2 regions of the Streptomyces sp. NPDC001714 genome follow, and region 2 is predicted to be linked to the other one. Evidence: riboswitches for the same ligand, from Rfam matches in the RefSeq annotation. Region 2 holds a riboswitch; the other holds the start of a gene.
The links. Region 2 has a riboswitch for glycine ahead of gcvT (glycine cleavage system aminomethyltransferase GcvT). Riboswitches for the same ligand answer to the same signal wherever they lie in the genome.
Positions count from the first base shown of each region.

Region 1: it holds a riboswitch for glycine, as region 2 does, so the genes downstream of both, gcvP (aminomethyl-transferring glycine dehydrogenase) here and gcvT (glycine cleavage system aminomethyltransferase GcvT) in region 2, are expected to answer to the same signal.

Region 1 is NZ_JBIAUL010000032.1:64,520-80,040, reverse strand. Features, by position in the region: gene ACFY0P_RS47290 (mannose-1-phosphate guanyltransferase) at 1-2,175, shown strand, start outside; gene ACFY0P_RS47285 (DUF881 domain-containing protein) at 2,283-3,194, shown strand; gene ACFY0P_RS47280 (small basic family protein) at 3,191-3,523, shown strand; gene ACFY0P_RS47275 (DUF881 domain-containing protein) at 3,529-4,365, shown strand; gene ACFY0P_RS47270 (FHA domain-containing protein) at 4,556-5,386, shown strand; gene ACFY0P_RS47265 (MerR family transcriptional regulator) at 5,428-6,165, shown strand; gene ACFY0P_RS47260 (bifunctional nuclease family protein) at 6,257-6,730, shown strand; gene ACFY0P_RS47255 (MerR family transcriptional regulator) at 6,998-7,642, shown strand; gene ACFY0P_RS47250 (DNA polymerase IV) at 7,735-9,102, shown strand; gene ACFY0P_RS47245 (PRC-barrel domain-containing protein) at 9,448-9,828, opposite strand; glycine riboswitch at 9,943-10,036, shown strand; gene gcvP (aminomethyl-transferring glycine dehydrogenase) at 10,214-13,099, shown strand; gene ACFY0P_RS47235 (ABC transporter ATP-binding protein) at 13,146-14,468, opposite strand; gene modB (molybdate ABC transporter permease subunit) at 14,494-15,342, opposite strand; gene modA (molybdate ABC transporter substrate-binding protein) at 15,339-15,521, opposite strand, start outside.
Region 2 is NZ_JBIAUL010000019.1:65,458-80,978, reverse strand. Features, by position in the region: gene ACFY0P_RS39115 (thioesterase family protein) at 1-223, opposite strand, end outside; gene ACFY0P_RS39110 (alpha/beta hydrolase) at 389-1,612, shown strand; gene ACFY0P_RS39105 (trimeric intracellular cation channel family protein) at 1,521-2,180, opposite strand; gene ACFY0P_RS39100 (M1 family metallopeptidase) at 2,228-3,619, opposite strand; gene ACFY0P_RS39095 (ABC transporter ATP-binding protein) at 3,720-5,135, opposite strand; gene ACFY0P_RS39090 (ABC transporter ATP-binding protein) at 5,132-6,223, opposite strand; gene ACFY0P_RS39085 (ABC transporter permease) at 6,220-7,227, opposite strand; gene ACFY0P_RS39080 (ABC transporter substrate-binding protein) at 7,300-9,075, opposite strand; gene ACFY0P_RS39075 (ABC transporter permease) at 9,113-10,111, opposite strand; gene ACFY0P_RS39070 (enhanced serine sensitivity protein SseB C-terminal domain-containing protein) at 10,469-11,266, opposite strand; gene ACFY0P_RS39065 (enhanced serine sensitivity protein SseB) at 11,464-12,255, opposite strand; gene ACFY0P_RS39060 (AAA family ATPase) at 12,387-13,061, opposite strand; glycine riboswitch at 13,245-13,342, shown strand; gene gcvT (glycine cleavage system aminomethyltransferase GcvT) at 13,501-14,628, shown strand; gene gcvH (glycine cleavage system protein GcvH) at 14,752-15,129, shown strand; gene glyA (serine hydroxymethyltransferase) at 15,169-15,521, shown strand, end outside.

The sequences.
Region 1 (15,521 bases), on a different contig from region 2:
GCGCTGACCGACTTCGACCTCACCGAACTGATCAACTTCCACAAGGCAAAGGGCGCACTCGTCACGGTCTGTCTGACGCGTGTGCCCAATCCGCTGGAATTCGGCATCACCATCGTCGACGAAGAGGGCAAGGTCGAGCGCTTCCTTGAGAAGCCGACCTGGGGTCAGGTCTTCTCCGACACGGTGAACACGGGCATCTATGTCATGGAGCCCGAGGTTTTCGACTATGTCGAGGCCGACGTTCCCGTCGACTGGTCCGGCGATGTCTTCCCGCAGCTGATGAAGGAAGGCAAGCCGGTCTACGGCTATGTCGCCGAGGGCTACTGGGAGGACGTGGGCACCCACGAGTCGTACGTGAAGGCGCAGGCCGACGTCCTTGAGGGGAAGGTCGACGTCGACATCGACGGCTTCGAGATATCCCCGGGCGTATGGGTCGCCGAGGGTGCCGAGGTGCATGCGGATGCCGATCTGCGTGGGCCGTTGTACATCGGTGACTACGCCAAGGTCGAGGCCGGCGCGGAACTCCGGGAGCACACCGTCGTCGGATCCAACGTCGTTGTGAAAAGCGGCGCCTTCCTGCACCGAGCCGTCGTCCACGACAACGTGTACGTCGGGCAGCACAGCAATCTGCGGGGCTGTGTGGTCGGGAAGAACACCGACATCATGCGGGCCGCGCGGATCGAGGACGGGGCGGTCATCGGTGACGAGTGCCTGATCGGTGAAGAATCGATCGTTCAGGGCAATGTCCGGGTCTATCCCTTCAAGACCATCGAGGCCGGTGCCTTCGTCAACACCTCGGTGATCTGGGAGTCCCGGGGACAGGCTCACCTGTTCGGCGCCAGGGGCGTGTCCGGGATCCTGAACGTCGAGATCACGCCGGAACTGGCCGTACGGCTGGCCGGCGCGTATGCCACCACCCTGAAGAAGGGGTCCACCGTCACGACGGCCCGTGACCACTCCCGTGGTGCCCGTGCGCTCAAGCGGGCGGTGATCTCCGCGCTCCAGGCCAGTGCCATCGACGTACGCGACCTGGAGAACGTGCCGTTGCCCGTGGCGCGGCAGCAGACCGGGCGGGGCAGTGCCGGCGGCATCATGATCCGGACCTCGCCCGGGGTGCCGGACTCTGTCGACATCATGTTCTTCGACGGGCAGGGCGCCGACCTGTCCCAGGCCAGCCAGCGCAAGCTGGACCGGATCTTCGCGCGGCAGGAGTACCGGCGCGCGTTCCCCGGTGAGATCGGTGACCTCTATTTCCCGGCCAGCGTCTTCGACTCGTACACCGGGTCGCTGCTGCGGAACGTCGACACGACCGGGGTCGCCGAATCCGGCCTCAAGGTCGTCGTGGACGCCTCCAACGGCAGCGCCGGGCTCGTGCTGCCGAGCCTGCTAGGCAAGCTCGGTGTGGACTCGTTGACCATCAACCCCGGCCTGAACGAGGCGAGGCCCACGGAGACCGCCGACCAGCGGCGGGCCGGGCTGGTGCGGCTCGGTGAGATCGTGGCGTCGTCCGGGGCCGCGTTCGGTGTGCGGTTCGACCCGGTCGGTGAGCGGCTGTCCCTGGTGGACGAGAAGGGCCGCATCATCGAGGACGACCGTGCGCTCCTGGTGATGCTCGACCTGGTCGCCGCCGAGCGGCGCAGCGGCCGTGTGGCGCTCCCGGTCACCACGACCCGGATCGCCGAGCAGGTGGCGGCGTACCACGGCACCCAGGTCGAGTGGACGACCACCTCTCCCGACGACCTCACGCGTGTGGGGCGCGAGGAAGGAACCATCTTCGGCGGTGACGGCAAGGGCGGGTTCATCGTTCCGGAGTTCAGCAGTGTCTACGACGGTACGGCCGCGTTCGTACGGCTGATCGGTCTGGTGGCGCGGACGCAGCTCACGCTGAGCCAGATCGACGCCCGGATCCCGAAGGCGCACGTCCTCAAGCGGGACCTGGCCACCCCGTGGGCTGTCAAGGGGCTGGTCATGCGGCGTGTCGTCGAGGCGGCCGGTGACCGGTTCGTCGACACGACCGACGGGGTGCGGGTCGTGGAGACCGACGGGCGCTGGGTGATGGTGCTGCCCGACCCGGCCGAGGCGGTCACCCATCTGTGGGCCGAAGGGCCCGACGACGCGTCCGCGCAGGCTCTGTTGGACGAGTGGTCGGCGACGGTGGACAGCGCCGGACGGTAAAAACCGCTGCACGCGTGCGTGCCGGACACGTGTCCCCACGGGGGCCGGTCCGGCACGCCGGTGGGGCCGTTCGGAGGTACTGGTCGCGACGTGCGACGATGTGCGGCATGCCGCAGCAACCCCCCGTTCGGAGCAGCGTCTCCCGGCCGTCGCGCCCGGACGCCTCCATGTCGTTGATCACCAACGTCATGGACCACAGCCTCGACGACGGGTATGCCGAGGCGGCCGCGCGGAAGCGGGCCCAGGGGGAGGACGGCGGCATGCCGAAGACCCTTCGGGCCAGGCTGGGCCTCGCCGGCGGTCTGGTGCTGGCGGCCCTCGTGGTGACCGTGGGGGCGGCGCAGGCGCGTGTGACGGCCCCCGTGGTGGCCAAGGAGCGCCAGGAGCTCATCGACCGGATCGACCGGGAGACGGCGGCCGCGGACAAGCTGGAGACCGATGTCGACAAGCTGCGGGACGACGTCAGCGCCCGTCAGCGCGCCGCTCTGAAGGAGAGCGGCGGCAGCGGGCAGGCGGACCTGGTGGATCTCCTGTCGGGCGCCACCGCCGTGCACGGCCCCGGCGTGAAGCTGGTGGTGAACGACGCCAAGGAGGCCTCGTCGGGCGGCGACGCCGACAATCCCCGGGAGACCTCCGGTTTCTCCGACACCGGCCGGGTGCGGGACCATGACATGCAGCGCGTCGTCAACGGGCTGTGGGCTTCGGGCGCCGAGGCGGTCTCGATCAACGGGCAGCGGCTGACGGCCCTGTCCGCGATCAGGGCCGCGGGGGACGCGATACTTGTCGACAACAGGCCGCTGGTGCCGCCGTACACGGTGCTGGCGGTGGGGGACGGGGAGAGGCTCGGCTCCAGGTTCCAGGACAGCCCCGACGGGCTGTACCTGCATGCGCTGGAGGAGAACTTCGACATCCGGGCGACGATCTCCACGGAGAGTGACGTCCGGTTGCCCGCCGCGCCCAGCGTGATCGTACGTACGGCGCAGCCGTACACCGAGAAGACTGAGAAGGGCACATCGTGATCGCCGTACTTGGCCTCGTCGTGGGCGTCGTGGCCGGACTGTTGGTCCGGCCTGAGGTTCCGGCGGTCGTCGAGCCGTATCTGCCGATCGCCGTCGTCGCGGCGCTCGACGCCGTCTTCGGCGGTCTGCGGGCCATGCTGGACGGGATCTTCGACGACAAGGTCTTCGTGGTGTCGTTCCTGTCCAACGTGGTGGTGGCCGCGCTGATCGTCTTCCTCGGCGACAAGCTGGGTGTGGGTTCGCAGCTGTCCACGGGGGTCGTGGTGGTCCTCGGTATCCGTATCTTCTCCAACGCCGCGGCGATCCGGCGGCACGTCTTCCGGGCGTGAGCGGCATGGGCGAGCACGAGAAGGAGCCGGAGCACCGGCTGCGCAGGGAACTCCCGGCCGAGGTGCCCGCCGCGGGGCCGGACGCCGAGTCCGCCGTCGCGCCGGAGCCGGAGGCCAAGGTGACCGGCCGCGAGAGGCTGGTGCAGGGGCTGTGGCCGCCACGCGTGAGCAGGGCCCAACTGATCGTCGCCGTGCTGCTGTTCGGGCTCGGATTCGGGCTCGCCGTGCAGGTGGCGTCGAACAGCGACAGCGACAGCGCGTTGCGCGGGGCCCGGCAGGAAGATCTTGTCCGCATCCTCGATGAACTGGACGACCGTACTCAGCGTCTTGAGGACGAGAAGACAGGACTCGAGAAGCAGCGCCAGGAGTTGCAGAGCAGCTCCGACCAGGCGGCGGAGGCCCGCAAGCAGACGGCCGAGAAGGAGCGGCAACTCGGTATTCTCGCGGGCACCGTGGCGGCTCAGGGCCCTGGCATCACGATGACGGTCGACGATCCGAAGGGGACGGTGCAGGCGGACATGCTGCTCGACGCGATCCAGGAGCTGCGCGCGGCCGGTGCGGAGGCGATCCAGGTCAACGGGGTCCGGGTGATCGCCGGCACCTACCTCACCGACTCCGGGAAGAGCGTGAGCGTCGACGGGAACAAGATCACCCAGCCCTTCGTTTTCAAGGTGATCGGCAAGCCGCAGGACCTCGAACCGGCCCTCAACATCCCCGGAGGCGTGGTGCAGACCCTCGAGAAGGAACAGGCGACTGTGACCGTCGAGCGATCCACCAAGATCGTCGTGGATGCCTTGCGACCGGCCAAGCAGCCTGACTACGCTCGGTCGTCCTCACAGTGAACCGGCGGTGCATGGCGGACATCCGGCGAGGGCATGAGGATGCGGGGGGTCGGCGCACCGGGGAACCGGTGCGTGGTGGAAACTGTCTGGTGGATACGGACGTTGTGTGGTTGTCCGGGTCGGCCGGTTTATTCAGTCAGGGTTCGTCCTGCCCCACGGGCGGGTCTGTTTCGGTCAAGGGGAATCGCCCGTGAAGTTGTTTGCGAAGTTGTTCGGCAAGAGCGCGCGAGAGGGTAGCGACAACGCGACCGCTCGCCATCGGGCGCAGCCCGACGCGGAGGGCCAGCGCCCGCTGTTCCGGGACCAGGTGGCTGGTCCGGGGGGTGACATTTCGGGAGGTCAGGGCGCGCCGTCAGTTGACCCGTCCCAGTCCGGCGGCATAGGTTTCGGGCAACCGTCAACCTCAGGTGCGGGTGGAGGGTTCGCCTCCGGCCCGTACGCGTCCAACGCCCCGGCGGGGCAGCCGCGGCAGGAGGATCCGTCCATGTCGGCCCTGGTTTGTACGAGGTGCGGTAACCGCAACGCGGAGAACGCCCGCTTCTGTTCCAACTGCGGAGCCCCGCTGCGCGCGGGCGCCGTCCCCGAGCGTGCGTCGGAGACGACGTCCACGATCTCGATCTCCGGTCTAGAGGCCTACGACGCCGAGGTCACCGGCCAGACCCAGATGCCGTCGCTCTCTCCCGAGGCGCAGGCGGCGGTCGACGCGCTGCCGCTCGGCTCCGCGCTGCTGGTCGTCCGTCGAGGCCCCAACTCGGGCAGCCGGTTCCTGCTGGACAGCGACCTGACCACGGCCGGCCGTCACCCGCAGAGCGACATCTTCCTGGACGACGTGACGGTCTCGCGTCGGCACGTGGAGTTCCGCCGCCAGCCGGACGGTTCGTTCACGGTGGCCGACGTCGGCAGCCTCAACGGCACGTACGTCAACCGGGAGCGCATCGACCAGGTCGCTCTGTCGAACGGTGACGAGGTCCAGATCGGCAAGTACCGGCTGGTCTTCTACGCGAGCCGGCAGGGCATCTGACCCTCCGGAGCTCGCCTGGAGGACTCCAGGGAAGAAGGTCCATGCTGCACACACCGAGCGGCGGTACCGGTCACGGCACCGCCGCCACGGAACCCGGGCTGATGAGCATCGGCACGGTGCTGAACGTGCTGCGCGACGAGTTCCCCGAAGTCACCATCTCCAAGATCCGTTTCCTGGAATCGGAGGGGCTCATCGAGCCGCGCCGTACCCCTTCCGGGTATCGGAAGTTCAGTGCCGCGGACGTGGAGCGCCTCGGCCACGTCCTGCGGATGCAGCGGGACCACTATCTGCCGCTCAAGGTCATCCGGGAGTACCTGGACGCCATGGAGCGCGGCGAGGCGGTACAGCTGCCCGTGCTGGGGCGGCAGCGGGACGGCGAGGCGGTGCCGACGGCTCCCGAGGCGCCCACGGTGGCGCGGATCGGCCGGGACGAGCTGCTCGCGGCCGCCGACATCGACGAGAACTGCCTCGCCGAGTGGGAGTCGTACGGACTGATCGCTCCGCTGGAGGACGGCGTGTACGACGCCGAGACGGTCACCGTGGCCTCGCTCGTGGCCGAGCTGGGCCGGTTCGGGATCGAGCCGCGCCATCTGCGGGTGATGAAGGCCGCCGCCGACCGGGAGGCCGGCCTGGTGGACCAGGTGGTGGCGCCGCTCAAGCGGCACCGCAACCCGCAGACCAGGGCCCATGCGGAGGCCCGTACGAAGGAGCTGGCCGCGCTCACGGTGAAGCTGCACTCCGCGCTGGTGCAGACCGCGCTCGGGGTACGGCTGCCGTGAGTACCACGACAGGACCCGCGCCGAGGCCGGATCGGGCGCGCGTTCCCGGCCCGACTACCCAAACGTCCCGGGCACGGCCTAGGGTTGCTGTGTGAACGAGCTCGATGTCGTAGGTGTCCGGGTGGAAATGCCCTCCAACCAACCGATCGTGCTCCTGCGCGAAGTGGGAGGCGACCGTTACCTCCCCATCTGGATCGGGCCGGGGGAGGCGACGGCGATCGCGTTCGCCCAGCAGGGCATGGCGCCTGCCAGGCCGCTGACCCACGACCTGTTCAAGGACGTGCTGGAAGCCGTCGGCCAGGAGCTCACCGAAGTGCGCATCACGGACCTGCGTGAGGGCGTCTTCTACGCGGAGCTGGTCTTCGCCAGCGGGGTCGAGGTGAGCGCCCGTCCGTCCGACGCCATAGCGCTGGCGCTGCGCACCGGAACGCCGATCTACGGCAGTGACACGGTGCTGGACGACGCGGGCATCGCGATCCCGGACGAGCAGGAGGACGAGGTGGAGAAGTTCCGCGAGTTCCTCGACCAGATCTCGCCCGAGGACTTCGGCACCAGCAGCCAGTGAGGGACCAGAGCGGCCCGTCACCCACCGGAAGGTCGGTGATGGGCCGGTTTGCAGCTGGTCACGGCCGAAACTCATGGGCAATTGCCAGCGGCCATTGAGAGCGTCCTACGGCTTCCTGCCAGAGCATTCGGCTAGCCTTTCCCCGCGGTGGGGCACGGGAAACCACTCCTAGGGTGATTATCACTCGGCGTGCCGAGTGTGGCGATCGTTGACGCACCCCTGGTGACTGCCTACCGTCGAGAAGGCAGGTCAAGGACGGAGGTCGGCGTGAGAAGCAGCGGCGACGGTTTGGCTGGGGGTGCCCCCGGACGCGGTTTCGGGGAGAGCGGTCCGTCCCCGCTTCACAGCAGCACTGCCGGTCACGCTCCGCAGCGGCCGACCGCAGTGCCGAGCGGCGGAGGGGCGGCGTCCATGGCCACCGAGGAGATCGGCTACCGCGGGCCCACGGCCTGTGCGGCGGCCGGCATCACCTACCGGCAGCTCGACTACTGGGCCCGCACCGGCCTGGTCGAGCCCAGCGTGCGGCCCGCCTACGGGTCGGGCACCCAGCGTCTGTACAGCTTCCGGGACGTCGTCGTCCTGAAGATCGTCAAGCGGTTCCTGGACACCGGGGTCTCTCTCCAGAACATCCGCACCGCCGTCCAGCATCTGAGGGAACGCGGTTTCCGTGACCTGGAGCGCATGACCCTGATGAGTGACGGCGCCACGGTCTACGAGTGCACCTCGCCCGACGAGGTCCACGCCCTGCTCCAGGGCGGTCAGGGCATCTTCGGGATCGCGGTCGGCGTGGTGTGGCGGGACGTGGAGAGCGCGCTCTCCCAGCTGCACGGCGAGCGGGTCGACACCGGGGAGACGCTCGTCGGCCACAACCCCGCCGACGAACTGGCCCGGCGGCGCAACCGGGCGGTCTGAAAGCCTGGCCCGAGGGCCCCTGGACTTCTTCCGATGCCCCGGCACGGGTCCGTGCCGGGGCATTGTCAGTGGTGTGGTGCAGCATCGGAGATGTGAGAGACGCGCCCACGATCCTGCATCTCGACATGGATGCCTTCTTCGCCTCGGTGGAGCAGGCGTCCAAGCCGAGCCTGCGCGGGAAGGCGGTGGTCGTGGGCGGGCTCGGACCGCGCGGTGTGGTGGCCACCGCGTCGTACGAGGCCCGCGTGTTCGGGGTGCACTCCGCGATGCCGATGGGGCAGGCACGGCGGCTGGCGCCGAACGCCGCGTATCTGGTGCCGCGCTTCGGGCTGTACCGGTCGATCAGTGAGCAGGTGATGGGGCTGCTGCGGGGGCTCTCGCCGCTGGTGGAGCCGCTCAGCCTGGACGAGGCGTTCGTGGATCTGGAGGCCGGTGAGGTGGCCTGGGACGCGGCGTCGGCGCGGCTGGTGGGGGAGAGGCTGCGCGCGGACATACGGGCCGTCACGGGGCTCTCCGGGTCCGTCGGGCTCGCCGCCTCAAAGATGCTCGCGAAGATCGCCTCCGAGCAGGCCAAGCCGGACGGGCTGGTGCTGATCGAGCCGGGTACGGAGCGGGCGATGCTGGGGCCGATGACGGTGCGGACCCTGCCGGGGGTGGGGCCGGCGACGGGGGACCATCTGCGGCGGGCCGGGATCACCACGGTCGCCGAGATCGCCGAGGCGGGGGAGGACGAGCTGGTACGGCTGCTCGGCAAGGCTCACGGGCACGCGCTGTACGCGATGGCGCTCGCGCACGACGAGCGGCCCGTGGTCGCCGAGCGGGAGACGAAGTCGGTGTCGGTCGAGGACACCTACGACGTGGACATCCACGACCGGCTGCGGGTGGGCCTCGAGGTGCAGCGGCTGGCCGACCGGTGCGTGCGGCGGCTGCGCGGGGCCGGACTGTCGGGGCGGACCATCGTGCTGAAGGTGCGGCGGTACGACTTCTCGACGCTCACCCGGTCCGAGACGCTCAGAGGGCCGACCGACGACCCGGCGGTGGTGCGGGAGGCGGCCGCGCGGTTGCTGGACTCGGTGGACACGACCGGGGGTGTGCGACTGCTGGGGGTGGGGGTCTCGGGGCTGGCCGACTACACGCAGGAGGACCTGTTCGCGCAGGCGGCGGCGGGGGCGGAGGGGGCGGCCGAGTCTTCGGCGGAGGAGGACGTCGCGGAGCCGGTCGCCGAGCAGGAGGCGGTCGCCGAGCGGCGGTGGCCCGCGGGGCACGATGTGCGGCACGCCGAGTACGGACACGGATGGGTGCAGGGGAGTGGGCTGGGGCGGGTGACGGTGCGGTTCGAGACGCCGGGGGCGGCGGGGCCCGGGAGAGTGCGGACGTTTCGGGTCGACGACCCTGAGCTGGAGCCGGCTGATCCGTTGCCGCTGGTGCCGGGGATTTCGGTGGACGGGGTGCGCACGTGACCGTGGGCTGGGGCTGGGGCTGGGGTCGGGGTGGGGGTCGGGGTGGGGACGCTTACCGGCGCTGGCCGGGTGCCTCCCCCACGCTCGGCTTCGCTCGCGCGGGGGGACCCCCATCGCCCACCCGTGCCGCCTGGGGGCACCTCCCAGGCCCTTGAGGTACTGGGGGAGGCACGCCTGCCCGCGGCCGAGTAGCTGCGACGCTGCCCGGGGCGATGTGGGGCGCTGCCCAGCCGCGTCCCGTCACGGGCGCTGGGGGTACCCCCGGCCGAAGACTGGGGGAGGGACTGCGCGACCACCAGCCCCCACCCGCCCGCAGCCGAACCACGACCGCACCCGGCGTCGGCCTCACGCCCCCGCGTCCTCGGTTCCCGCCAGTTTGCCGAAGTCGTGGTCCGGATGGGCCCGCGGTGCGGCGGTCGTGTCCAGGCCGTAGTGGTGGTAGAGCTGGAGTTCCTGTTCCGGGGAGAGGTGGCGGCCCACGCCGAAGTCGGGGGCGTCTTTGATCAGGGCGCGGTCGAAGGGGACCTGCAGGGTGCCCTCGACCAGTTCGCTGGGCTCCAGGGGGACGAAGGCGTCCCGGGAGAACAGGCCGGTGCGTATGGCCGCCCACTCCGGCACGCCCGTCGCGTCGTCGAGGTACACCTCGTCGATCGTGCCGATCTTCGTGCCGTTGCGGTCGAACGCCTTGCGGCCGATCAGGTTGCGCGGATCGATGTCGGTCTGCACGGGCCCTCCACTTGGTCGCAACTCATCCGTAAGCACTACAAAAGAGCACATTCAAGGAGGCGGCCACTCGAAGGCCCGTGCGTTGCCCTCGCTGGTAGGCTGGCAGTCGGCTGCTGACCCCGTGCGGGAGAGTCCTTCGGGCAACCGGAGGCGCCGAAGGAGCAAATCCTCCCCGGAATCTCTCAGGCTCACGTACCGCACGGACGAGGTCACTCTGGAAAGCAGGGCGGACGTCGACGGCGTCCGCTCTCACCGACGGTGAAAGCCGGTGGTCCGCAAGGGCGCACTGGCGAAGCTCTCAGGTCAGATGACAGAGGGGGAGGCCGTCGGGGTACCCGTGCCGGGGTACCCCTCGAAGGTCGCGTCAGACCAGGAGGCCTCCGCAATGACCGCCCAGCGCATTCCGCTCTCCGATCTCGAGCAGGGTATTCCCTTCGAGCAGCGCCATATCGGCCCCGACCACGAGGCTCGGGCCAAGATGCTCGCCCAGGTCGGCTACGGCTCGCTGGACGAGCTGACCGCCGCCGCCGTGCCGGACGTGATCAAGAACGCCGACCGGCTCGAGCTGCCCGGCGCCCGGACCGAGGCCGAGGTGCTGGCCGAGCTGCGGTCGCTGGCCGACCGGAACCAGGTGCTCGACTCGATGATCGGCCTGGGGTACTACGGGACCTTCACGCCGCCCGTCATCCTGCGCAACGTGATGGAGAATCCCGCCTGGTACACGGCCTACACGCCGTACCAGCCGGAGATCTCCCAGGGCCGGCTGGAAGCGCTGCTGAACTTCCAGACCGTGGTCGCCGACCTCACCGGGCTGCCCACCTCCGGTGCCTCGCTGCTCGACGAGGGCACGGCCGCCGCCGAGGCCATGGCCCTGTCGCTGCGCATGGGCAAGAACAAGAAGGGCGTCTTCGTCGTCGACGCGGACGCGCTGCCGCAGACCATCGCCGTGATCCAGACCCGGGCCGAGCCGACGGGCGTGGAGGTCGTGGTCGCCGATCTCGCCGACGGTATTCCGGCGGACCTCGCCGGGCGTGAGATCAACGGCGTGCTGATCCAGTACCCGGGCGCCTCCGGTGCCGTACGCGACGTCAAGGCCGTCGTCGAGCAGGCGCACGAAGCCGGCGCGCTCGTCACCGTCGCCGCAGATCTGCTCGCACTGACCCTGCTGACCTCGCCCGGGGAGCTCGGGGCGGACATCGCCGTCGGCACCACCCAGCGGTTCGGTGTGCCGATGGGCTTCGGCGGGCCGCACGCCGGCTACATGGCGGTGCGCGAGAAGTTCGCGCGCAGCCTGCCCGGGCGGCTCGTGGGCGTCTCCGTGGACGCGGACGGGAACAAGGCGTACCGGCTGGCGCTGCAGACCCGTGAGCAGCACATCCGGCGGGAGAAGGCCACCAGCAACATCTGCACCGCGCAGGTGCTGCTCGCCGTGATGGCCGGCATGTACGCCGTCTACCACGGGCCCGAGGGCCTCAAGACCATCGCGCAGCGCACGCACCGCTACGCCACGATCCTCGCCGCGGGCCTCACGGCCGGCGGGGTCGAGATCGTCCACGCCGCCTACTTCGACACCCTCACCGCGCGCGTGCCCGGCAAGGCCGCCGAGATCGTCGCCGCCGCCCGCCAGGGCGGTGTCAACCTGCGGCTCGTCGACGCCGACCACGTCTCCATGGCCTGCGACGAGACCACCACCCGCGCCCAGCTGAGCGCCGTGTGGACGGCCTTCGGCGTCGAGGGCGACGTCGAGGAACTGGACGCCGTCACCGAGGACACGCTGCCCGAGGCGCTGCTGCGCGCCGACGGCTACCTCACCCACCCCGTCTTCCAGCAGCATCGCTCCGAGACCGCGATGCTCCGCTACCTGCGCAGGCTCGCCGACCGGGACTACGCGCTGGACCGCGGCATGATCCCGCTGGGCTCCTGCACCATGAAGCTCAACGCGACCACCGAGATGGAGCCGGTCACCTGGCCCGAGTTCGGCCAGCTGCACCCGTTCGCGCCCGCCGAGCAGGCGCAGGGCTACCTGACCCTGATCCGGGAGCTGGAGGAGCGGCTCGCCGAGGTCACCGGGTACGACAAGGTGTCGCTGCAGCCCAACGCCGGATCGCAGGGCGAGCTCGCCGGGCTGCTCGCCGTACGCGCGTACCACCGCGCCAACGGCGACGCGCAGCGGACCGTGTGCCTGATCCCGTCGTCCGCCCATGGGACCAATGCCGCGAGTGCCGTGATGGCGGGCATGAAGGTCGTCGTCGTGAAGACCGCCGAGGACGGCGAGATCGACGTCGCCGACCTGCGGGCGAAGATCGAGCAGCACCGTGACGAGCTCGCCGTGCTGATGATCACCTACCCGTCCACGCACGGGGTCTTCGAGGAGCACGTCGCCGACATCTGCGCGCAGGTGCACGAGGCCGGCGGCCAGGTGTACGTCGACGGTGCCAACCTCAACGCCCTGGTCGGGGTCGCCAAGCCGGGGCACTTCGGCGGCGACGTCTCCCACCTCAACCTGCACAAGACCTTCTGCATCCCGCACGGCGGCGGCGGTCCGGGTGTCGGTCCGGTTGCCGTACGGGCCCACCTGGCGCCGTACCTGCCGAACCACCCGCTGCAGCCCGCCGCCGGGCCGGAGACGGGCGTGGGGCCCATCTCGGCCGCGCCGTGGGGGTCCGCGGGGATCCTGCCGATCTCGTGGGCGTACGTCCGGCTCATGGGCGGCGAGGGGCTGAAGCGGGCCACGCAGGTGGCCGTGCTCAGCGCCAACTACGTCGCGAAGCGGCTGGAGCCGCACTTCCCCGTGCTCTACACCGGGCCCGGTGGGCTGGTCGCGCACGAGTGCATCATCGACCTGCGGCCGCTGACCAAGGCGACCGGAGTGAGCGTCGACGACGTCGCCAAGCGGCTCATCGACTACGGGTTCCACGCGCCGACGATGTCCTTCCCGGTGGCCGGCACGCTGATGATCGAGCCGACCGAGTCCGAGGACCTCGGCGAGCTGGACCGGTTCTGCGAGGCGATGATCGCCATCCGGGCGGAGATCGACAAGGTCGGGGCGGGGGAGTGGCCCGCCGACGACAACCCGCTGCGCGGCGCTCCGCACACCGCCGGCGCGCTGGGCGGCGAGTGGAAGCACGCGTACGGCCGGGAGGAGGCCGTCTTCCCCGCCGGGGTGTCCGCCGCCGACAAGTACTGGCCGCCGGTGCGCCGGATCGACCAGGCCTTCGGCGACCGGAACCTGGTGTGCTCCTGCCCGCCGCTGGACGCGTACGAGGACTGATGCACAGGGTGTGAGGGAGGCCCCGCTTCGGCGGGGCCTCCTGCTTTCACGCCGGGTAGGCGTGTGTCTGGGTCGCCTTCACCGTCGCCCAGACCGTGGCGCCCGGGTGCAGGTCCAGCTCTGCGGCGGCGACCGTGGTGAGGTCGGCGGCGAGGGCGAGTTCGCCGGTCAGGTCGGCGCGGATCTGGTCGCCGTGGGTCTCCAGGCCGGCGACCTCGCAGCGCCAGAGGTTGCGGGCGCTGGCGCCCGTGGGACGGTCCCGGAAGAGGGTGACGGCGCTCGGCGGGAACGCGACGAAGACGTCACCGGCGAGGACTTCGGTGGTGGTGATCGCGGGGCCCGCGGCGAGCTGGACCGTGTGGCCCTCGGCCCGGCCCCGGTAGAGGTTGAGGCCGACCAGGTGGGCGATGTAGTCGGTGCGGGGGTGGCGGGCGATGTCGGCGGGCGTGCCCTCCTGGACGACCCGGCCGTCCTCGATGACGATCAGGCGGTCGGCCAGCACCATGGCGTCCAGCGGATCGTGTGTGACCAGGACCGCGACCGCCTCGAACTCGGCCAGGTGGCGGCGGAGTTGGGACCGTACCTCCAGGCGGGTGCGGGCGTCGAGGGCGGCGAGGGGTTCGTCAAGGAGCAGCAGGCGGGGGCGGGTGGCCAGGGCGCGGGCCAGCGCGACGCGCTGGGCCTGGCCGCCGGAGAGGCGGCGGGGTTTGACGCCGGCGTGTTCGGCGAGGCCCATACGGTCCAGCCAGGCGGCCGCCTGGGTACGGGCCTCGGCCTTCGCCATGCCTTGGCAGCGGGGGCCGAAGGCGACGTTGTCGAGGGCCGTGAGGTGGGGGAAGAGGAGGTAGTCCTGGAAGACGACGCCCACCGGGCGGGATTCGGGGGGCGTGCGATTCAACTCCGTGCCGTCGAGGTGGAGGTGGCCGGTGGTGAGGGGGGTCAGGCCGGCGAGGGCGCGGAGGGCGGTGGTTTTGCCCGCGCCGTTGGGGCCGAGGAGGGCGACGACCTCGCCGGGGGCGGCTGTGAGGGTGATGTCCAGGTGGAAGGTGGAGCGGGTGACGACGAGGTGGGCGTGGAGGCCGTGCGTCGCCGAGTGCGGGTGGGTGGTTGGTACCCGGCCTTCGGCCGGATTGGGGTTCCCACCCGCACCACCCGTGCAGCTATCAGTGTCGGGTGCGGGTGGCCCCGGTGGGGGCTGAGCGCCGTCGGCGGCCGCGGGTGGGCCGTGGGGAGGCTGCGCGCTGTCGGCGGCCGCGAGGGGGCGGTGGGGATGCGGGCGTTCGTCGGCAGGCTGCGGGTTCTCGGCGGACCTTGATGGTCCGTGGGGTGGCAGTGCGTCGTCTGCTGCTGTGGGAGGTGAGTCGGTCATCGGGGCGTCGTCCAGCCGGTCGTCCTCATGAGGCCGTCATCCAACGATCCCGCAGCGCCGCCAGCACCGCGATCGACACCGCCAGCAGCACGAGGCTGAGCGCGATGGCCGCGTCGGGGTCGTTCTGCAGGGCGAGGTAGACGGCGAGCGGCATGGTCTGGGTGCGGCCGGGGAAGTTGCCGGCGAAGGTGATCGTCGCTCCGAACTCGCCGAGCGCGCGGGCCCAGGCCAGGACCGCGCCGGCCGCGATGCCGGGGGCGATGAGCGGGAGCGTGACCCGGCGGAACGCGGTGAAGCGGGAGGCGCCCAGGGTGGTGGCCGCCTCCTCGTAGCGGGGGTCGGCGGCGCGCAGCGTGCCCTCGACGCTGATCACCAGGAAGGGCATGGCGACGAAGGACTCGGCGACCACCACGCCCGCCGTGGTGAAGGGGAGGGTGACGCCGAACCAGGCGTCCAGCCACTGGCCGACCACCCCGTTGCGGCCGAGGGCGAGCAGCAGCGCCACACCGCCGACCACCGGGGGGAGGACGAGGGGGAGGGTGACCAGTGCGCGGACCAGACCCCGGCCGGGGAACTCCGTGCGGGCCAGCAGCCAGGCCAGGGGGACGCCCAGGACCAGGCTGACGGCCGTCGCCGCCGTGGCGCAGACCAGGGAGAGCTGGAGTGCCTGCCACACCTCCGTGCTGGTCAGCAGGGACGGCATGCTGCTCCAGGGGGCCCGCACCAGCAGGGCGACCAGCGGCAGGAGCAGGAAGACCAGAGCTACCGCTCCGGGGAGGAGGAGCGGTAGCGGCACGGCTGACCGAACGCGCCGGCGCCGCGGACCGCCCGTGAGGGTGCCGGCCACGACGCCGGACTCGTCGGCTTTCGTCACGGCTTGAGGAACCCGGCGTCGTTCAGCACCTGCTGGCCCTCGGCCGAGTGCACCAGGGCGATGAACGCCTTGGCCACCGTCGGGTTCTGGGCGTTCTTGAGGAGGGCGATCGGGTAGTCGTTGATCGCGTTGGCGGACTCGGGGAACTCCACGCCCTCGACCTTGCTGCCGGCGGCCTT
Region 2 (15,521 bases):
TCAGGTAGTGCGCGGAGACGGTGAACGGGTCCGGGTGCGGCAGCGTGTCCGCGAGCGCCCGGCCGAGCACGGCAAGGAGGTAGCCGCCGTTCACGGCACTGATGATGGTCCAGCCGGCCGAGAGGTCGATGTCATAGACGCCGGGAGCGCGCCGGGTGACCGCGGTGTCGCGGTCGAACTCGCTGTCACCGATCACGGCCCGCGTGGATGCTGCTTCTGGCATGCCTGAACAGTACAAGAAGTGATTACTAAGCGGTAGCTTTTGTGATCCATGCACCAGCGGCCCGTCCAGTAAGGGATCCCTCTACCGAGTGAGGTTCCGGCAATTTCTAGGTAAGTGTCCGGACACGTCCGTAACCCGGGGCCCGTGATTCCCCTCTATGGGGACATGAGCCTCACCGGGACTCCGTTCCTCTACACGACCATCGTCCTGTCGGTCGTCGCCCTCATACTGCCGCTCCTCCTGTGGTCGCGGATGCGGGGGCCCAAGGCCGTGCGTACCGCGGCCCGGGTCCTGATGCTGCTGTTCGCCCAGGCCACGGCGGTGACGCTGATCTTCGTGCTGGTCAACAACGAGAACAACCTGTACGACAACTGGGCCGACCTCCTCGGTACCGGCAACCACGTCCAGCAGGCCGCGAACCTCGGCCAGGACGGTACCGGCGGTATAGCGCTGAAAACGCTGCCCAAGGTGAAGCAGTCCTTCACCGCAGCCAGCGGACCGGGCATGCGCGGAGTGCGGGTCACCCAGCTCAAGGGCCGGATCTCCGGGGTGAACGCCGAGGTCTACGTGTGGCTGCCGCCCCAGTACAACGAGCCGAAGTACAGGAACCACAGGTTCCCGGTCGTGGAGCTGCTGCCGGGCTACCCCGGCTCGGCCAAGGCCTGGTTCGGCTCGATGAAGGTGACCGCCCAGCTGGAACCGCTGATGAGGAGCGGCAGGGTCGCGCCCTTCATCCTGGTCGCGCCGCGCACCAATCTGCTGGCCGGCGTGGACACCGGCTGCGCCAACATCCCGGGGACGGTCAACGCCGACAGCTGGCTGAGCATCGACGTCCCGAAGATGGTGACCGACAACTTCCGGGCCGCCCCCGCCCCGGCGAACTGGGCCACCGCCGGCTACTCGGCGGGCGCGCACTGCGCGGTGAAGCTGGCCGTCGCCCACCCGGACCGCTACCGGGCCGCGGTGAGCCTGTCCGGCTACAACGACCCGATCGGCGAGCGCAACTCGCTCGCCGCGCAGAGCGTGCCCCTGCGCGAGCAGAACAACCCCTACCTGCTGCTGCGGAAGGCGGTCAGCCCGCCCCGGATCGCCCTCTACCTCTCCGGCGAGTCCGGCGACGGCTACCAGGCCGGGGTGGCGCTCGAACAGATCGCCAAGGCGCCGACCACCGTGCACGTGGTGTACCTGCCGCGCAGCGACGGCGGCCACAACATGGCCCTGTGGCGGCCCCAGGTGACGACCGTGTTCGAGTGGCTCACGGTGAACATGGGCCAGAGCCACGCCGGCGGCCGTTCCACTACTCCTCTCGAACCGTCGAGCGTCGGTTCCACGCACGCGGCGCTCGCCAGTGGTACCGCATCGCGAGCAGGCGCAGTACGAAAGCGGTGACGACCGCGAGCCCGCTGGTGAACGGGTTCAGCGCGTCGTAACGGATGCACAGCACCACCGTCGTTGCCCCGACGATCGCCGGGACCGCGTACAGGTCGCGGTCCCAGCGCAGCAGCGAGGGAACCTCGTTGGCGAGCACGTCCCGGAGCACGCCACCGCCGACCGCGGTGGCGAGCCCGAGGGCGGCGGAGGCGGTGAGGTTGAGGCCGTAGGAGTACGCCTTGGTGGTGCCGCTGACGGCGAACAGGCCGAGGCCGGCCGCGTCGAAGACCAGGACCGCCGACTGGATGCGCTCGACGTGCGGGTGCAGGAAGAACACCACCAGCGCGGCGATGAGCGGGGTCATGAAGTACCCCAGGTCCGTGAAGGCGGCCGGGGGCACCGCCCCGATGATCACGTCCCGGAAGATCCCCCCGCCCAGCGCGGTGACCTCGGCCATCACTCCGATGCCGAAGACGTCGAAGTTCTTGCGGACGGCCAGCAGCGCGCCGGAGATGGCGAACACGAAGATGCCGATGACGTCGAGCGTGTGCTGGACGGAGGGAGAGAAGAGTTGCTGGAGCTGCACCCTGACATTGTGTCCTGTCAGGGTGCATGAACCTTACAAACCCAGGCCTACAGGGCGGGTTTCCCTGTGGTGAACAGCCAGGTCTGGAAGAGGTCGTCCAGCTGCTGCCCGCTGACCTTCTCCGCGAGGCGGATGAAGTCGGCGGTGTCGGCGTTTCCGTAGCGGTGCAGCTTCGTCCAGGCCGGGAGCAGCTTGAAGAACGCCGTGTCGCCGATCCGTTCGCGCAGCATCTGCAGGGTCATCGCGCCACGCTGGTAGACGGCCGAGGCGAACATGGTGTCGCGCTGCGGGTCGGCGACGGTGATCTGCCAGAAGGGGTTGTCGGCGGCCCGGGAGTTGTAGCCGGCGAGGAACGAGTCGTGGGCGGACCTGGTGCCCTGGTGCTCCGCCCACAGCCACTGCGCGTAGGTGGCGAAGCCCTCGTTGAGCCAGATGTCCTTCCACTGCGCCACGCTCACCGAGTCGCCGAACCACTGGTGGGCCAGCTCGTGCACGATCGTCGTCTCGCTGCGCACCGCCGAGTAGGCCGGCTTGCTCTGCACCTCCAGCGAGAACCCCGCCTCCGGCATGTCGTCGACGATGGCCCCGGTCTCCTCGAAGGGGTACGGCCCGAAGACCTGCGACCAGTAGTCGGTGGCGGCGGCGGTGACGGCGTAGACGTCGACGTTGTTGCTGTTCGCGAGGACCGGGTCGATGGCGACGTAGATCGGGGTGCCGGCGGGGGTCTTCCCGGTCCGCACGTCGAACTTCCCGATGGTGGCGGTGGCGAGGTACGTCGCCATGGGCCTGCCCTCGTGCCAGTGGGTGTACGTCGAGCCGCCCTTGTCGTACGTCGAGACCAGCCGGCCGTTGGAGACGCCGGTCAGGCCCTGGGGCGCCTTGATCCGGATGTCGTAGGTGGCCTTGTCCGAGGGATGGTCGCTGGACGGGAACCAGGTGGAGGCGGCGTTGGGTTCACAGGCGACGAAGACGCCGTCGGCGGTCTTCATCCAGCCGTAGTCGGAGCCGAACACGATGGGGCCGTTGAGGGGCACGGGTATCCCGCCGTAGGTGACGGAGACGGTGAAGTCACGGCCCTTGCGGAGCGCGTCCCGCGGGGTGACGGTGATCTCGTCGCCGGTGCGCGTGAACTGGGCGCGTCTGCCGTCGACTTCGACCTTCGTGACCTCCAGCTTCTGGAGGTCGAGGTCGAAGGAGGAGAGGTTCTGGGTGGCGCGGGCGGTGAGGGTGGTACGGCCGTCGAGGCGGCCGGTGTCCGGGGCGTAGGCCACGTCGAGGTCGTAGTGGCGGGCGTCGAAGCCGCCGTTGCCGAGCTGGGGGAAGTAGGGGTCGCCGATGCCGTCGGCGCCCGGGGTGGGGGCGGGGGCGGCGGCTAAGACGAAGGAGGCGGCTGCCGCGGTCGCGACAGCCGCCAGACGTGCCGAACGGGAGAGGCGCATGAGTCGTCCCTTTCGAGCGTGCCGGTCAGTGGACGGACACGGTCGACTCTGCGCTCTCCCGTTAAGACATGTACATGACTTTGCAAAGTCGTGTCATGGGCTACTTGTCGGTTGACTCCTGTGACGCCTCTGACCCGGCGGTGGCGTCACCGGCCGCGGACTTCCCGGCGGCCTCGGCCACCGGCTCCTCGACGGCCTCGGCTTCGGCCACCGGCTCCTCGGCAACCTCGGCCTCGGCTTCGGTCGCTGCGTCGACTTCGGTCTCGGCTTCGGCTTCGGCCTCTGCCTCTGCCTCGGTCTCTGCCTCGCCCTCGGCCTCTGCCTCGCCCTCGGCAGCGTCCGTGGTCGCGGCCTCCGTGGCCTCGGCCGGCTCCGCCGACTCCTCCAGGACCGCCTCGCCCACCAGCTCCGAGGCCTCCTTCGCCGCGGTCAGCAGAACGGTGTCCTGCGGGGCCTGGTCGGCGAAGTTCTCCGGGTGGTGGCACGCCACCCGCTGGCCCGGACGGAGTTCGAGGAGCAGCGGCTCCGTCGTCCTGCAGATCTCCGTCGCCTTCCAGCACCGGGTGTGGAAGCGGCAACCGGACGGCGGGGCGATCGGCGACGGCACGTCACCGCGGAGCAGGATGCGCTCGCTCTTCTGCCCGCGCCGCTTCGGGTCCGGGACCGGCACCGCCGACATCAGCGCCTTGGTGTACGGGTGCATCGGCGACTCGTACAGCTTGGTGCTGTCGGCGAGTTCGACGATCTTGCCGAGGTACATCACCGCGACCCGGTCCGAGACGTGCCGGACGACGGAGAGGTCGTGGGCGATGATCACGTAGGTCAGGCCCAGCTCCTCCTGGAGGTCGTCCATGAGGTTGACGACCTGCGCCTGGATCGAGACGTCCAGGGCGGAGACGGGCTCGTCGGCCACCACCAGCTTCGGCTTCAGGGCGAGCGCGCGGGCGATGCCGATGCGCTGGCGCTGACCGCCGGAGAACTCGTGCGGGTAGCGGTTGTAGTGCTCGGGGCTCAGACCCACCAGCTCCAGGAGGCGCTGGACCTCCTTCTTGACCCCGCCCTCCGGCTCCACGCCCTGCAGCCGGAACGGCGCGGAGACGATCGAGCCGATGGTGTGCCGCGGGTTCAGGGAGCCGTACGGGTCCTGGAAGATCATCTGGATGTCGCGGCGCAGCGGGCGCATCTTCGCGGTGGACAGGTGCGTGATGTCCTGCCCCTCGAAGGTGACCTTGCCGCCGGTCGGGTCCTGGAGCCGGGTGATGACCCGGCCCATGGTCGACTTGCCGCAGCCCGACTCGCCGACCACGCCCAGGGTCTCGCCCTTGCGCACCTCGAAGTCGATGCCGTCGACGGCCTTCACCGCGCCGACCTGGCGCTGCAGGATGCCCTTCTTGATCGGGAAGTGCTTCTCCAGGCCCTCGACCTTCAGCAGCACCTCCCGGTCTCCGGAGGCCTTCTCGGGAGCCGACACCTGCTGCGGGATGACGGCGTCATCGGTCTTCTTCGTGTCGCTCACAGCTTCGGCGCAATCTCTTCGGTCCAGATCCGCGTGCGGTCCTCGGCCGAGAGGTGGCAGGCGGACCAGTGGCCGCCGTCGACCAGCTCCAGCTCGGGGCGGACCGTGCGGGTGACGTTCCCCTTGGGGAGGTCCGCGTACGGGCAGCGCGGGTGGAAGGCGCAGCCCGAGGGGACGTTGATGAGGCTCGGCGGCTGGCCCTTGACCGGGATGAGCCGGTCGGAGGTCTCCCGGTCGATGCGCGGCATCGAACCCAGCAGGCCCCAGGTGTAGGGGTGCTGCGGCTTCTCGAAGATCTCGTCGACCGGGCCGCGCTCCACGCACCTGCCGCCGTACATCACCAGGACGTCGTCGGCGATCTCGGCCACCACACCCAGGTCGTGGGTGATGAGGACGACCGCGGAGCCGAACTCCTTCTGCAGGTCGCGGATCAGGTCGAGGATCTGCGCCTGGACGGTGACGTCGAGCGCGGTGGTCGGCTCGTCCGCGATGAGCAGCTCGGGGTTGTTGACCAGGGCCATGGCGATCATGGCGCGCTGGCGCATACCGCCGGAGAACTCGTGCGGGTAGCCGTCGACACGCTTGGCGGGCTCGGGGATGCCGACCCGGTCGAGCATCTCGATGGCGCGGGTGCGGGCGACCTTCTTGCTGACGTTGTGGTGCACCCGGTACGCCTCGACGATCTGGTCGCCGACCTTGTAGTACGGGTGCATCGCGGACAACGGGTCCTGGAAGATCATCGCCATCTCGCGGCCACGGAGCCGGCGCACCTCGTCCGGGGACGCGTTCACCAGCTCCTTGCCGCCGAGCCAGATCTCGCCGGACATCTGCACGTTCTTGCCGCGGGCGCCGAGCCGGTGCAGGCCCATGATGGCGAGCGAGGTCACGGACTTGCCGGAGCCCGACTCACCCACGATGGAGAGGGTCTTGCCCTTCTCCAGCGAGAAGCTGAGGCCGTCGACGGACTTGACGATGCCGTCGTCCGTCGGGAAGTGCACCTTGAGGTCGCGGACTTCGAGGAAGGCGTCGGACGGCGCGGCCGGCGTGGGCTCGCCCACGGCGGCGCCGGTCTTGGAGAGTTCGGTCACGAGAGCCTCACCCGCGGGTCGGCGGCCGCGTAGAGCAGGTCCACCAGGAGATTTGCGATCACGACGAAGAAGGCGGCGAGCAGGGTCACGCCGAGGATCGGGGGCAGGTCGTTGTCGTCGATGGCCTGCACCGCGTACTGGCCGACACCGTGCAGCGAGAACACGGTCTCGGTGATCACCGCGCCGCCCAGCAGCAGACCGAGGTCCATGCCGAAGACGGTGATGATCGGGGTGAGCGCGGCGCGCAGTCCGTGCCGGACGACGACCTTGCGCTCGCGCAGGCCCTTCGCGCGGGCCGTGCGGATGTAGTCCTCGTTCATCGTCTCCAGCATGCCCGAGCGGGTGAGCCGCGCGTAGATGGCCGAGTACAGAAGAGCGAGCGAGCACCAGGCGGGGATGAGGGTGTTGGCCCACTGCGCCGGGTTCTCGGTCAACGGGACGTACGTTCTGCCGAAGATCGGCCACTGGTAGGTGAAGAGCAGGATCGCCAGGTTGCCCGTGAAGAACATGGGCAGCGAGACGCCGGCGAGGGCCACACCCATGAAGGTGCGGTCGAAGAAGGAGCGGGGCTTCAGCGCGGAGACCACGCCGATCGCCACGCCCGAGACCAGCCACAGCACGGCCGCGCCGAGGGCCAGCGACAGGGTCACCGGCATCCGGGAGGTCAGCTGCGGCCAGACGGCCTGGTGGGTCTTGAAGGAGTAGCCGAAGCACGGTGCGTCACAGTGCACCGTGGTGGGGCCCAGGTCGTAGGTGGCGCCGGAGACGATCCCCTTGATGAAGTGCCAGTACTGGACGTAGACGGGCTGGTCCAGACCGAGGTTGTGCTTGACCGCGGCGATGTCCGCCTTCGACGGGCTCTTGCCGATGTACTGCTGCGCCAGCTGATCAGCGGTCTGCCCGGCCAGCCGCGGCAGCACGAAGAAGATGGCGAAGGTGACCGCGGAGACGACCAGCAGCAGGATCACCGCTGCGACCGTCCGACGGAGGATGTACGAGATCACGGGGATCGGCGCTGGTGCCCGCGGGCCTCACGGCCCGCGGGCACCAATGCCTTCACCTGCCTTCCGGGGCTGCTACTTCGACGCGACGCCGATGTTGAGGTAGTCGTACTGGCCGCTGAAGGCCGCCGTGGAGACCAGGTTGGTGAAGGTGGTCGGGCGGGCCAGCAGGACCTTGAAGTAGGTCAACGGCACGAGGGCGGCGTCGTCCATGGTCTGCTTGTCGATCTGCGTGTAGATGCTGTTGCGCTCGGTGTCGTCCTGCGTACCGATCGCCTTGGCCAGCAGAGCGTTGACCGTCTTGTTGTCGTACTGCGACAGGTTGGTGTTACCGGACTGGCTGATCGCCTGGCCGTTCAGGATCTGCTGCAGGAAGCCGTAGCCGGACGGCCAGTCGGCACCCCACTGCATCATGATCAGGCCGACGTTCTGCTTGTTGTCGAACTTCGGCACACCGGCGTAGTCGGTGAAGTACTTGCCCGACGGGTACTGCTTGAGGGTGGCGTTGATGCCCACCTTCTTCAGCGAGTTGATGATCGCCGTGGCGGCGTCGATCTCCTGCGGGCGGTCCGAGCGGGCCGTGAGGTTGGTGTTGATCGACGTCTTGCCGCAGGCCTTCAGCTGCTCCTTGGCCTTGGCGACGTCACCCTTGTTGCCGGTGGTGGCGTAGACGTCCGCCTTCGTGTAGCCCGGGATGTCCGGGGGCAGCACGGTGGAGGCGATGTCACCGCGGATCGGGCCGCCCTCGGCGGTCTGCACCGAAACCTTGTCGATCGCGTACTCGACGGCCTTGCGGCAGGCGACGTTGTCGAACGGCTTCAGCTTGGTGTTGATCGCCATGTAGACCAGACGGCCACCGTAGGTGTTGTCCGTGTTGGCCTTCTTGCTGGCGTCGGTGAGCACCTGGGCCTGCGTGGCGGCCTGGACACCCGTGCCGCCGAGGTCGATCGCGTCGCCGGCCTGGACGTCCTTGTCGATCGTCTCGGCGTTGACCTTCAGGTTGACGACGATCTTGTCCGGCAGCTGCTTGCGCAGCGGGTCGGTCTTCGGGTCCCAGTTCTTGTTGCGGACCAGCACGACCTGCTTGCCGTCCTGGTAGCTCTGGAACTGGTACGAGCCCGAGGACACGATGTTCTTGACGTAGTCGACGCCGTTGTCCTTGGCCTGCGGCACCGGGGCCGTCTGCGGGGCCGAGACCAGGTAGTCGAACTCCTGGAAGGCCTGCTTCAGGTGGAAGACGATCGTGGTGTCGTCCGGGGTCTCGATGGACGCGAGGCCCTTGGCGCTCTTGTCCTTGTAGGGACCCTTGTACTTGTCGCCGCCGACCAGGAACTGCTGGAAGTAGTTCGGGCCGAGGGAGAGCACGTCACGCGCGAAGTTGGAGCGCTCGACGGCGTACTTGACGTCCTTGGACGTGATCGCCGTGCCGTCCTGGTACTTCAGGCCCGAACGCAGCTTGTACGTCCAGGTCTTGCCGCCGTCGCTCGGGACGCCCTTGCTCGCGGCGAGGTCCGGGACCAGGGTGTTGCCCTTGGAACCGGGGCCGGGCTGGAACGTCATCAGCGGGCGGGCGTAGAGCCGGCTGAAGTTGTACATGTACGCGTAGTACGTGTTACCGGGGTCGAACGAGTCCGGGACGTCGGACAGCTCGTAGGTGACCGTCCCGCCCTTCTTGTCGGACGCGTTGACGACACCCTTGGTAGCGGCGTTGGCCGCGGCGGAGCTACCGCCGCCGTTGCCGTCCTTGTTGTCATCGGCCTTGCTGCACCCTGCAACCAGCAGGGTGGCGGAGCCGATGGCCGCGATCGCGGCCAGCGCTGACCTTCGCATGATGGGCGGGTTCCCCTCCATTGTCGGAAACTTTTCGGGCTCTCGGTGACAGCAGGCGTCAGCGGCTGCGCGGGTCGAGAGCGTCGCGGAGACCGTCACCGAGCAGGTTGAACGCCAGCACGGTCACGAAGATGGCAAGGCCGGGCACGATCATGTACTCGGGATCGACCTGGTAGTACGTCACCGCTTCGCGGAGCATTCCGCCCCAGGACGCCTGCGGGGGCTGGATGCCGACGCCGAGGAAGCTGAGGGACGCCTCGAAGAGGATGTTGGTCGGGATCAGCAGGGTCGAGTAGACGATGATCGGGCCGACCAGGTTGGGCATCAGCTCGCGGAACAGGATGTACGGGCCCTTGGCACCCATGCCGCGGGAGGCGTCGACGAACTCGCGCTCCCGCAGGGCCAGGGTCTGGCCGCGCACGATCCGGCCCAGGTAGGGCCAGTTGAAGAAGCCGATGACGAAGATGAGCACGCTCAGGTGCAGCGGCAGTCCGTTGAGGCCGAACGCGCCGCCCTGGAGGGTGGCGGAGATGGCGATGGCGAACAGCAGGAGGGGGAAGGCCAGGAAGGTGTCCATCAGGCGGCTGATGACCGAGTCGACCCGGCCGCCGTAGTAGCCCGCGACGACGCCCATGATCGCGCCGATCACGTTGGACAGGATCGTCGAGCCGAAGGCGACGACCAGCGACACCCAGGAGCCCTCCAGGATGCGGGTGGCGATGTCACGGCCGAACTTCGGGTCCACGCCCAGCGGGTGGTCGAGGCTCATGCCGCCCCAGCCGCCGTTGGGCAGCGAGGTGTTGGCGTCGATCAGCTCCTGGTGGAAGGCGTTGGGGTCGAGACCGAGCAGGGCCTGGATGGGGCGGGCGAGGATCGCGACGAGAATCAGCAGAACGACAACGATGCCGCCGGCCACGGCGACCCTGTCCTTCTTGAACCGGGTCCAGGCGATCTGCCCGAGGGAACGACCCTCGATCTGCCCCTTACCGGCACCCTCCAGCACAGCCTCCGGCTGTGCCTCGGCTGCCGCCCCGGTGGTCTCGATCGGTGCGGTCACGGTGAGCGACCCCTCTCGCCGGCGGTGACCGGCCTACGCCAGCCGCGGATTGCGGCTTTGTCGACTTGCTCGATCACGAGGTTTAAACCAACCTCATGTCTGACTGGCGAGTCTTCAGCGTCGTCGCGATCACCCGCCAGATCTGGCGAAGAAAGTATGCGCAACCGTGATGCAGTCCGAGGGATTCCGTTATCCGAACAGTGGGTAACGCCCCTCGGACGCGGGTCAGTTGGGACATAACGCCGAATTCGGTCGGAACGGAACGTTCCGGCGTCATCTACGCGCGGAGAAATGTGTTCGTTACGTAAATCTTGTGAACCCCTACCGACCGGCCCGAGGCAAGAGCGCCCCGTCGCGTCAGTAACCACCCTGGGCCGGCGGATACCCGTACCCCGTCGCCGGGGCGGGCGGCAGTGCCGCGTGGGCCTCGCGGTCGTAGAACGGCCGTGCCGTCGCCCGCATCCACATCACGACCGGGTCGTACTCGTCGGTCATCGCGACCGTCGACACCGGCAGCCCGTCCGGCACCGCCCCGATCGACTGCTGCATCATGCCCCGCACCGAGTCCACGGCCGACGGCGAGGTGTCGTAGACGTCCAGGCCGATCGCGAGGTACGGCGCCCCGAGGGCCGGCTGCACCCAGGCGCGGCGCAGTGAGCGCACCGCGGGGGTGCGGTGGGCGTTCTGCGTGAGCAGGGCGTAGAACTGGGGGATCTCGATGGCCGGTTCGGTCAGCCGCAGCGGTCCGGCCGGCTGGCGGTCCAGGCCGGTGGCGATGCGGCGCAGGTCCAGCCAGGGGATGCCGACGCCGCCGCCCGGGGCGTGCGGGTTGAGCCAGAGGCCGAAGTGGTCGGGGTAGAGCGTGCGGGCCACGTCGATGCCGTCGACCACCTCGTACGAGCGGTTCCAGCCGCTCGCGGAGAGCTCCTGGGCCGAGGTCACGCAGGGGGCGTAGCCGTGGCCGTCGACCTCCATGTTCCCGTACTGGGCGTCGGGGGAGCCGGCCTGGCCGTGCCAGAGCAGCATCCAGATCTGGCCGGAGGAGGGCGTGGCGAGGGCGCGGAGGAGTGCCTCGTAGGCGTCGTAGCGCCCGGGGGTTACCTGGCGCAGCATGTGCTCGACCTGTCCGGTCGCCGCGGTGCCGCTGGCGCTCACGTGTTACCGCCCCTTCATCTGGTGCCCCGCGTCTGGAGGGCGCCCCGCGTTTGGAGACAGCTTATGCGCCCGGGGGGCGGGGGCCGATTGTCCGTCGGCGGGTGCGCGTAGTCGGTGGCTGGTCGCGCGGTTCCTCCCCCAGCCTTCGGCCGGGGTATACCCCCAGCGCCCCTTGGTCGGCTGCCCTGGGGGCGTTTCTAGTGACCGTACTGATAGAAGGGGCGCACGTTCTCCCGCATCCAGTGCCCGACCGGGTCGTCCGCGACGTCCAGCAGGACCAGGTTCACCGGCCACCTCACCGGGGCCCGGCCCAGCGCCTTGCCCAGGGCCTCCAGGGGCAGGGCGCGCAGGTCGCCCTCCCACTGGGAGAGTTCGACGCCCACGAACATCACCGGGTCCGCCATCTCGATCGCGGCGAGGCAGCGGCGGGCCGTGGCGACGACGCCGATCGCCGCGAACTCCGCCGACGCCGCGGCCAGGAAGTCCATCGGGTCGTCCTGCCAGTCCGGTTCGAAGAGGCGGACCCGGCCGCCGGAGGCGGGGCCGTCCAGTTCGGTGCGGCCGGCCCGGCAGAGCTGGGCCACCGCCTCCGGAGGCAGCGGGACCCCGACCACTCCCCCGGGGTTCACGGCGATGCCGACCTGCGGGGGCAGCCCGCGGGCGAACTCGACCGCCGGGGCGATGGTGTACGACAGGTGGGAGCCGGCCACCAGGCGGAACTGCTCCTCGGAGCTGAAGACCGGCACGTACACCTGGCCCGCGATCTCCGTCGTGGGCAGGTCCAGCGGGCCGCTGTGCGGGCCGCCGCCCTCGGGCAGCGGGATCCACAGGAAACTCCGGCCCAGTACCTCGATGAGCCGGCCCGCCGCCGCGGGCACGCCGAGGGAGGCCGAAAGGACCTCCTCCAGTTCGTTGCCGGGCCACCCGCCGTGCGGGTGGGGGTGCGCCTGTGCCGGGAAGTCCGCGGGAATGTCCGCCGGGAAGTCCATCTGCCTACCGCCTGCTGGAAACCGCTGCTGAGGCTGGAAAGGCTAGCGGGTGACACCGACAAAGCCACCCCACCAGCCGGTTCGGGCCGCGAAAGGCGGCCCCGGCGACCGCGGTCCCGGCGACCGCGGTCTCAGCGCGCGAAGGCGATCCGGCGCAGGACGTCCGCCGCCTCCCGGTCCAGGAGGACCGCCGAGCCGACGCCCTCGGGCAGTTTCCCGCTCTCCGCCGCGCGCAGCAGCCGCCCGGCCGCCCTGCGGTGGCGCAGGAAGGCGTACCGGGAGACGCCCCGGCCGCGCTCGCGCTGGCCGTCCCGTGCCGTGCCCGGCGTGACGTCGAGGAGCAGCAGGTGCAGGGTGCCGCCGCGGCGGCGGGCCTCCCGGGCCAGCCAGTCGCGCACCCAGGCCTGGGTCCCGCAGTCGTGCACGACCACGCCCTCGCCGGAACGCAGGGCCCGGCGCAGCCCCGCGTAGTGGGCGAGGCGGACCAGCGGGCGGTAGACGGCGTACGGCAGGAGACGGGCCAGCCGGGCGTCCCAGCGGTCGCGGGTGTCCTGGGAGTCGATGCGGATGCCCTGGACGGTGCGGTGCATCAGGGTGGACTTGCCGCTGCCGGGCAGCCCGGTGACCACGACCAGGTCACGGGGGCCGAAGAGGAGGCCGTGCGGGCTGTGTCCGGCACGGTCGCGCAGGTCGCGGACGACCGGTGCTGGGAGTTCGCCGCACCGCTCGCGGGCCGGGGCCGCGGGCTGCCGTGGCAGGGCGAGGCCCGTCGTCGTCGCGTATGCCCTGGTCCTTGTCACCGTGATCGTCCTCCCTGGGGGTTCAGGAAAGGTTCTCCCCACTTAACGTAAAGAGAAGGTAATGCACGAGGTCTCGCGGTTCGGTCCGCTTCCTGCCACAGGCCCGTCACAGAACGGAGGGGCAGGTCCGGCCTGCCACGGCCCCGGGCGGCGTGCAATGATGTGCGCGCCAACTGCATACCGGCCGCTTGAATCCGCGCGGGAGAGTCCCCAGCCAGCTTCGCTGGGGCGCCGAAGGAGCAAGTCCCTCCCTTGAATCTCTCAGGCCCCGTTACCGCGCGGGCGAGGCACATCTGAAAAGCGGGCCGCTGTGTCAGTGGCTCCACCCAAGGTGCAAGCCGTGACCACATCCGTGGTCAGGGCGAACCTCTCAGGTTCCGATGACAGATGGGGAGGACAGCCCTCGCCTGTCATGCCCTTGGGACCTTCGGGAGACGACCGACCGATGAGCAGTACCGATTCCGCCGCACCCCGCCGTACCGCGCTCGATGCCCTGCACCGCTCGCTCGGCGCGACCATGACCGACTTCGCCGGCTGGGACATGCCCCTGCGCTACGGCTCCGAGCGCGACGAGCACGTCGCGGTACGGACGAAGGCAGGGCTCTTCGACCTCTCCCACATGGGCGAGATCACCGTGACCGGCCCCCAGGCCGCCGCCCTGCTCAACCACGCCCTGGTCGGCAACATCGCCTCCGTGGGCGTGGGCCGGGCCCGCTACACCATGATCTGCCGGGCCGACGGCGGCATCCTGGACGACCTGATCGTCTACCGGCTGGCCGAGACCGAGTACCTGGTCGTCGCCAACGCCTCCAACGCCCAGGTCGTCCTCGACGCGCTCGTGGAGCGTTCCGCCGGGTTCGACGCCGAGGTGCGCGACGACCGGGACGCGTACGCGCTGATCGCCGTCCAGGGGCCCGAGTCGCCCGGGATCCTGAAGTCGCTCACCGACGCCGACCTGGACGGGCTGAAGTACTACGCCGGGCTGCCCGGCACCGTCGCCGGCGTCCCGGCCCTGATCGCGCGCACCGGCTACACCGGTGAGGACGGCTTCGAGCTGTTCGTGAAGCCGGAGCACGCCGTGGAGCTGTGGCAGGCGCTGACCAAGGCGGGCGAGGGCGTCGGCCTGGTGCCGTGCGGGCTGTCCTGCCGGGACACGCTGCGGCTCGAAGCGGGCATGCCGCTGTACGGGCACGAGCTCACCACCTCCCTCACCCCCTTCGACGCCGGGCTCGGCCGGGTGGTGAAGTTCGAGAAGGAGGGCGACTTCGTGGGCCGCGCGGCGCTCGCCGAGGCCGCCGCCCGTGCGGAGCAGAACCCGCCGCGGGTGCTCGTCGGCCTGGTCGCCGAGGGCCGCCGGGTCCCGCGCGCCGGATACCCCGTGGTCGCCGGCGGCGAGGTGATCGGCGAGGTCACCTCGGGCGCCCCCTCCCCGACCCTGGGCAGGCCGATCGCCATGGCGTACGTCGACGCGGCGCACTCGGCGCCGGGCACGGCGGGCGTCGGCGTCGACATCCGGGGCAGTCACGAGCCGTACGAGGTCGTGCCGCTGCCGTTCTACAAGCGCCGGAAGTGACCGCCCCCACGGGCGTCGGCAGCAGCCACCGGGCGTGACCTGGCGCACATCGCCGCTGGTCACGCACGTTCCCAGCAGTCCCCCTTCCACCAGCACTCCCCCGCGTACAGGAGAATTCAGGCCATGAGCAACCCCCAGCAGCTGCGTTACAGCAAGGAGCACGAGTGGCTGACGGCCGCCGAGGACGGCGTGGCGACGGTCGGCATCACGGAGCACGCGGCCAACGCGCTCGGTGACGTCGTCTTCGTCCAGCTCCCGGCGGTCGGCGACACGGTGACCGCGGGCGACTCCTGCGGCGAGCTGGAGTCGACCAAGTCGGTGTCCGACCTGTACGCGCCGGTCACCGGTGAGATCACCGCGGTCAACGAGGACGTCGTCGACGACCCGTCCCTGGTGAACTCGGCCCCCTTCGAGGGCGGCTGGCTGTTCAAGGTGCGCGTCACGGACGAGCCGGGCGACCTGCTCTCCGCCGACGAGTACACCGCCTTCACCGCCGGCTGAGAGCCGCCGCAGACCCCGGCCTAGGAGTCGTAGAAACAGATGTCCGTTCTGAACACGCCCCTGCACGAGCTCGACCCCGAGGTAGCCGCCGCGGTCGACGCCGAGCTGGTGCGCCAGCAGTCCACCCTGGAGATGATCGCCTCGGAGAACTTCGCTCCGCTGGCGGTCATGGAGGCGCAGGGCTCGGTCCTCACCAACAAGTACGCCGAGGGCTACCCGGGCCGCCGCTACTACGGCGGCTGCGAGCACGTCGACGTCACCGAGCAGATCGCCATCGACCGGGTGAAGGAACTGTTCGGCGCCGAGTACGCCAACGTGCAGCCGCACTCCGGTGCCTCCGCCAACCAGGCGGCCCTGTTCGCGCTGGCCCAGCCCGGCGACACCATCCTGGG